2 regions of the Glaciecola siphonariae genome follow, and region 2 is predicted to be linked to the other one. Evidence: predicted binding sites of a transcription regulator. Region 2 holds the regulator's gene; the other holds the start of a gene.
What was found. The regulator FNR, encoded in region 2, switches genes on or off when oxygen is low (the NO sensors DNR and NnrR bind a similar motif). The targets are predictions, from matches to a motif close to TTGATCTAGATCAA.

Region 1 (3,530 bases), 500 kb from region 2:
GACAAAATTGGCATTTCCTCTCAGTATTTCTCACTTGTCCGCCAGTTTAAACGTCTGGCATGGGTAATTCCTTATTTATTCGGTGCGTCGCCCGCTCTATGCGGCTCATTTATAAGCCACAGAAAGGTTCCACATCCTTTTGAAAAAATTGGCCGTGGTACGCTGTTTTTACCGCATGCTACATCGCTGCGTATGAGCGACCTTGGATATACCAGTACAGCACAGTCAAATTTGCGCATCTGCTACAACGATTTATCAACCTATGTCAGTACCCTTCGAGAAGCGATTAATTTGCCGGCAGAGCAATATGCGCACATAAGTGCGGGCGAAAATGGCAAATGGCAGCAGTTGAATAAAAACGTACTGCAAATTGAAAATGAGCTGTATTCACCTATTCGTCCAAAGCAAGTGGCTAACTCGATGGAAAAGCCCACCGACGCACTTGAAGATAGAGGCGTGAGCTATTTGGAAATTCGTTCCTTGGACGTTAACCCGTTCTCGCCGGTGGGCTTAGATGCGCACCAGATTGACTTTTTGGACGTATTTTTATTGTATTGTTTGGCGCTGCCTTCGGTCGATTTTTCAGATGCTGCCAACAAAGAGAATCAGGCGAATTTTGTAGACGTTGTGCTCAAAGGTCGCCAAGCTGATTTGCAACTAAGTAATGCCGGTCAGTCAATTTCGCTCGCAAAATGGGGCGAGACGCTTATGGAAGACCTGATGCAAGTTGCCTCTGTTTTAGATGAGGCTCATGCAAGCAAAAAATTTAGCCAAGCGGTTACAACGCAGGCGCATAAATTTGTCGATGCGTCGCAAACCTTTTCAGGGCGCTGGTTAAATACTCTGCAAGAAAATGAAATAGACAACAGTATTTTAGGTATGGAGCTGGCAAAAGAATATAAAACGTTTATTCAAGAAATGGACTATCGCAATATTTCGAAAGTCGATTTTGAAGAACAGGCAAAAGTATCCATGCTAAAGCAGGCTGACATTGAGGCCAGTGATACTCAGTCTTTTAACGATTTTATTAAAGATTATTTTGGGTCGAGTAAAACGCGATAGAGTCGCATCTTATGCGCTTATGCGCTTACTCACCAAAGGTGAAAATTTAGGCAAAAAAAACCCAGCGAAATCGCTGGGTCAATACACACTTAGGGAAACACATTTAATCTGTACATAAGAGTACGTAAGCTACTAAGAAGTTCAAAAAAATGTCAAAAAAAATCATCTACATAGCGCTAACAATGCTCAGTGTCTTTATTCTAGGGGGCTGCGCCACTACTCAGCCTTCGAGTCGTGAGAATCTGTGTCACATATTTGAAGAAAAGCGTGATTGGTATGATGCCGCAAAGGATATGCGTGACAAATGGGGCGTTCCCATTCATGTGCCTATGGCAATGATGTACCAAGAAAGCTCATTTCGACACGACGCGCTCCCTCCTCGAGATTATGTTTTTTTTGGCTTAATACCCTGGGGGCGAGTGAGCAGTGCTTACGGCTATGCGCAGGCGAAAACGATGACATGGGACGATTACAAGCGCGAGACTAATAGCCGTTTTGCAGACCGCGATGACTTTGATGATGCGATTGATTTTATGGGCTGGTTTATTAGCAAAACTCACACGATAAATCGTATTTCTAAGTGGGATGCGGGTGCTCAGTATCTCAACTATCATGAAGGGTGGGGCGGATACAAACGCAAAACGTATCGACAGAAGCAGTGGCTTGTAAAGGTTGCGCAAAAGGTAGACGCTCGCTCAAAACGCTATGCTGCCCAGCTGAAAACGTGTGAAGACGAGTTAAACAAAGGCTGGTTTATGCGCCTTTTCACTTAATACCTTTCATATATCTGCTGAGATGCTCTTCTGAGCAAGATGGGTAAGTTATTATTCATGCCCCATCGCTTTGCGTGCCATCTCAGCGCTAAATCGTCTAAATATTGATCTGGATTAATAAACAAATGTCTTCGGTTGTTTGAGCGTAAATTTGCTTGATCTAGATCAGCTTAGTTTTCTGACGTTTTGCCACAATATCGTTGTTTTTTAATCAACAAGGCAGGAAACAGTATGTTAGACCTTCTATTATCAGATCCAGTCGCATGGGGTTCAGTGTTCGGTATTTTTGTTGTGGTTGCTATTTGCGCATACTATGTGTATTTGTTTTTACACAATGTTGCCGAAGATAACTAATTAAGCTTTGTGAAGCCGCTAAATGCGCCTGCGTATTAGGGCAGGGGCGCGATAAATTCAATCAGTACAAGTACTGCGCCTTTTCCGCCCCACTCAAGGGGTGCCTGATGAAAGCCAAGTACTTTTGGATGTTGAACTAAATAATTGGGCACTTTTTGTTTGAGCACGCCTCCGCTTACGCCATGTATGACCTGAATGCATTCATAATGTCGGCGCACCGCCTCATCGATAGCCGCTGCAAGCTCAAGCTTTGCCTGTTGAGTGGTTAAGCCGTGTAAATCTAGCTCAAGTTCGGGCACAATTTCACCGCGTCGAATGCGTTTAATACCTTGTTCAGCCTCGCTTGTTTTACGCGCAAATTTCAAGGCTTTGCTAGGGTCAAAATAGGCTTCAAAGCCATCAGAAAACTCAAAGCTAGCTGCTCGGCGCTTACCTTCTTTACTCGTTTTTACCGCTGGGCGTTTGTTCAAGGCGCGCTTCTCTTTTGGGTCTTGCACATATTGAGTGTGCTGCACGGGCTTGGCGTCGGCAAACATCTCGCTAAAATTTAGGTCTTGGGCTAACTTTGAGACTTTTTTATCCATCTTTTTAAATTATCAGCGAAATTCCGGTAAATAATGCGTATTATATTGCCACAAATACACGGCAAACGCATACACCGTTTCAGGTGTTGCCAATGACATTCTGGCAAGCTAGCAAACATGCAAACACACGATCACAACAGCGATACACACAATTTGCTCACGATTGGTGATTGGATTCGCTTTACCATAAGCGAATGTCATCGAAACGATATTTTTTTAGGTCACGGAACCGATAACATCTGGGATGAAGCTGAGCATTTAGTGTTTCAAGCCTTAGACATCCCTTTGATGCTTGGCCAAGCGCAAAAGAGCGTGGTGTATCAAAGCCGATTGATACAAGATGAAATTGATAAGCTCGATACGTGGGTGCGCCTGCGCGCGCAGCATGCTAAGCCTTTGCCTTACATCAGCAATATTGCTTGGTTTGCGCAGATGCCGTTTTATGTGGATGAGCGAGTGCTTATACCTCGCTCTCCATTTGCTGAGCTGATCAATAAACGTTTTGCACCCTTTGTATCTAAGCACTTCAGCCCGACCCATATCCTTGATATGTGCACCGGCAGTGGCTGTATCGCTATTATCTTGGCCAAAGCGTTTGAAGATGCCGCGGTAGATGCAGTCGATATCGACATGGACGCCCTTGAAGTCGCCTCGATTAATATTGCAAACTATCAGTTAGAAGAGCGTGTTTACCCCATATCGTCTGACGTTTACACTGAGCTTAAGGGCCAGCAATACGATTTAATTATTGCCAATC
Region 2 (3,530 bases):
CCGGCACGCTTACCCAAGGCAAGTTTTCGATTAACCGCGCGGTATACATGCCTGATGCTTCTCTTATTGAAACTACTAGCGCGCCTGCAGGTGTTTCTGTAAACAAGCATGTAGAGGAACATTTGTCTTCGTTAGCCTGTTTGCTCGAGTCTCGCTCTGAACACCCCATTGCTAAAGCCTTTAGTGCAGAAGCGTTAAAGGTAAAGAGCATGTCGTCATTTAATATAGAAAGCTACGACGTTGAAATTGGTAAAGGTATTTGCGCATCAGTGAATGGACAAAAATGCTATATCGGGTCTAAGAAGTACGTGTTGTCGAACAGTCAGCAGGCAGATATTTGGCCCGGTGCAAACGTATTAATGGCGATAAATGGGAAAGTAGCTGCGGCATTTTGGGTGACCGACACAATCAAAGAGGACGTTAAATCAGTACTCGATTCCTTGCACACCTATGATTTATCGATTTTAAGTGGCGATGCTCAAGAAAATGTTGATGCCATTGCTTCACAGCTCAATATCACGCATGGTTTTGGTGGCTGCCCACCCGAGGCTAAACTTGACCACATTCATGCCCAGCAACAGCAGGCTAAGTCGATCATTATGCTTGGCGACGGCATAAATGATGCGCCGGTGCTAGCGGCTGCCGATGTGTCTATTGCAGTTGGCAATGCATCTGATTTAGCAAAGAACGCCGCTGATATTGTGCTACTGAACCCAAAACTGAACGCACTTAGCGATGTGATAGAAATGGCCGTCCGCACGAAACGAAAAATAAAACAAAATATTGCTTGGGCACTTGGATATAATTTACTGGTTCTACCGTTTGCAGTAAGCGGCGTATTAACGCCATGGCAGGCAGCGCTTGGCATGTCTTTAAGTTCTATAATAGTGGTATATAACTCCACACGTTTAATGAGATAATTGCACCATGAGTATTATATTTGTGTTAATTCCGCTGGCGATTATCATTGTTTCAATTGCGGTTGGTGTGTTTTTTTGGGCGGTAAAGTCGAATCAGTTTGATGATCTAGAGCGTCAGGGATACAGCATTTTGTTTGACGACGACATAAAAAAGCCTAACGAAAAAGAAAAGCTTAACACTTCAACGCAGCTTATAGAAGGCGGCGCAAATCGCCCAATAAGCGCAGATACATTAGAAGATAAGGCCATCTCAGATAGCCCAGATGCACACGGCGTAACGAAGGCATCTTCCGCTAAGCATGATTGAAATCGGTCTTTTTTCCGCATTTTTAATGGGCCTGGCCGGTGGCGTGCATTGTGTAGGTATGTGCGGCGGTATTGCCAGCGCATTTACCTTTGCTATTCCCAAGCAGGCCTCTCCTTCTTTTTATATTCTGGCCTACAACGTTGGGCGAGTGCTTTCTTACAGCTTAGCGGGTGCATTAAGCGGCTATTTAGGCGCTATTGCAAGCAACGCCATCCATACCACCATCCCCATTCTCACCATTATCAGCGCGGTCTTTTTGATCCTATTGGCACTTTATATTAGCGACTGGTACAAAGGCCTTTCATATTTTGAGAAACTAGGCTCTCATCTATGGCGCTACCTACAGCCATTATCAAAAAAAATGCTGCCATTTAAGCATCCAGGATATGCGCTTGGCTATGGCATGGTTTGGGGATGGTTGCCATGTGGTTTAGTGTATACAGCGCTGACGTGGTCGATGGCATCGGGCAGTGCGCTTAATGGCGCAGCGTTTATGATGATGTTCGGCGCAGGTACGTTTCCTGCTTTAATTGCAATGAGCCTGGGCGCAAATTTTATTTTGCCCTTTTTACAACACAGTCTTACTCGCAAAACTCTAGCCTTTGGTCTAATTATCTCTGCTTTTGTTTTGATTTTACCGATTATTCAAGGTATAAAGTGATCTGAATTCTCTTAAAGGATGTAATTCATGGCATCTAGTCCTGAGCTCTCCATTCACTGCCAAAGCTGCAGCTTCAGTCACCTCTGTTTACCCGTAAGTCTAAGTAAAACAGAGCTTGAATCACTCGACGATATTATCGAAAGAAAACGTCCCTTGCACAAACATGACAAGCTCGTGCAAAGCGGTCAACCCTTTCACTCCTTGTATGCAGTGCGGTCTGGTTCTTTTAAGTCTTACATCAGCGATAAAGACGGTGTTGAACAAATCACAGGCTTTCATTTTCCTGGCGATATAATTGGCTTTGACGCATTAAAAGACAATAAGCACCAAAGTTATTCTCAAGCACTTGAAACAGCCATGGTATGTGAACTTCCTTACGATACGCTAGATAAAGTGTCGGAGCGCTATCCTAAGTTGCGTCAGCAAATAATGCGCTTCATGAGCGCAGAAATAAAGCACGATCACGAATTAATGATGCTGTTAAGCAAACGCAGTGCTGAAGAGCGCTTACTGCATTTTATTAGTCATTTATCGCAGCGCTTCGATGAGCGCGGTTATTCAGCTAAACAGTTTAATTTGTCGATGACCCGCAATGAAATTGGAAATTACCTCGGCCTCACTGTAGAGACCATTAGCCGCTTACTCACCCGTTTTCAGAAAGAAGGCTTAATAGAAGTTGACGGTAAGCTCATTACCATCTTAGATTTTGCGGGCGTTCAGCAGCGCATGCCGGAGAACGAGATTTCGATTTCTGCAATAAATTAAGATATTCATTGATCCAGCACAAGGCGCCTGCATGCATATGCTCGCGCCTTTTCTTATACTAAGGGTGTCTGAAATAACGGAGAACGTACATGTTCAACTGTTCACGCATCTTAGTCGTATTTGACCCCTACCATAAAGAACAGTCTGCGTTTCAACGCGCGTGCTATCTCGCTGAGAAGACCAACGCGAGTATCCTGCTAGTAAGCTGTATATTCGATGAAACCTACGACATGACTAACTTTTTGACCACCGAGCAGCGTGTTGATATGAAAGCGGCCTTGCTCAATGGGCAAAGCAAAGCCATGCAAGCCTATGTAAGTCGTTGTGATGCTCAGGTGCAAACAAAAGCAATTTGGAACAAATCGCTTTATCGCGGTATTGTCGACGTTGCCACCCATGAGCACTGTGATCTGATTGTGAAAAGCTGCAAACAACACAATAAGTTGGCGCAAAAAGTCTTTACGCCGAACGACTGGCATTTATTAAGGGTAAGCCCAATAAATGTATTAATGGTAAAAGAGCATAGCTGGCCTGAAAACGGCAACATTGTGTCTGCTGTTAGCATCGACACCAACGACAGTGTGCATAATCTGTTAAGCGACCGAGTCTGTAAAGTTAGTTGTGATTTAGCGAAAGTTATAGACGCAAACGTTCATTTGGCGAATACCTTCGCAGGGGCACCTGTTCATATCGCCATTGAAGTGCCTAGCTTTAACGCTCAAGCATATAACGAAGATGTGCAGGCTCGGCATTTAGAAGAGATAAATGCGATTGCAAAGCAGCATGATTTGCCTTCGAATCACGTGCACGTGTCTGAAGGCTTGCCAGAAGATGTAATCCCCAAGCTTTGCGAGCAATTAGACGCTGAACTGCTTGT

Region 1: the regulator FNR is predicted to act here: its motif matches at 1,991-2,004, upstream of ACFO4O_RS06615 (DUF3149 domain-containing protein).

What each region holds. Positions count from the first base shown of each region.
Region 1 is NZ_JBHSGU010000002.1:1,175,810-1,179,339, reverse strand. Features, by position in the region: gene gshA (glutamate--cysteine ligase) at 1-1,062, shown strand, start outside; gene ACFO4O_RS06620 (transglycosylase SLT domain-containing protein) at 1,212-1,835, shown strand; gene ACFO4O_RS06615 (DUF3149 domain-containing protein) at 2,067-2,189, shown strand; gene smrB (endonuclease SmrB) at 2,225-2,773, opposite strand; gene prmB (50S ribosomal protein L3 N(5)-glutamine methyltransferase) at 2,891-3,530, shown strand, end outside.
Region 2 is NZ_JBHSGU010000002.1:673,172-676,701, reverse strand. Features, by position in the region: gene ACFO4O_RS04570 (heavy metal translocating P-type ATPase) at 1-920, shown strand, start outside; gene ccoS (cbb3-type cytochrome oxidase assembly protein CcoS) at 928-1,227, shown strand; gene ACFO4O_RS04560 (sulfite exporter TauE/SafE family protein) at 1,220-1,888, shown strand; gene fnr (fumarate/nitrate reduction transcriptional regulator Fnr) at 1,916-2,653, shown strand; gene uspE (universal stress protein UspE) at 2,743-3,530, shown strand, end outside.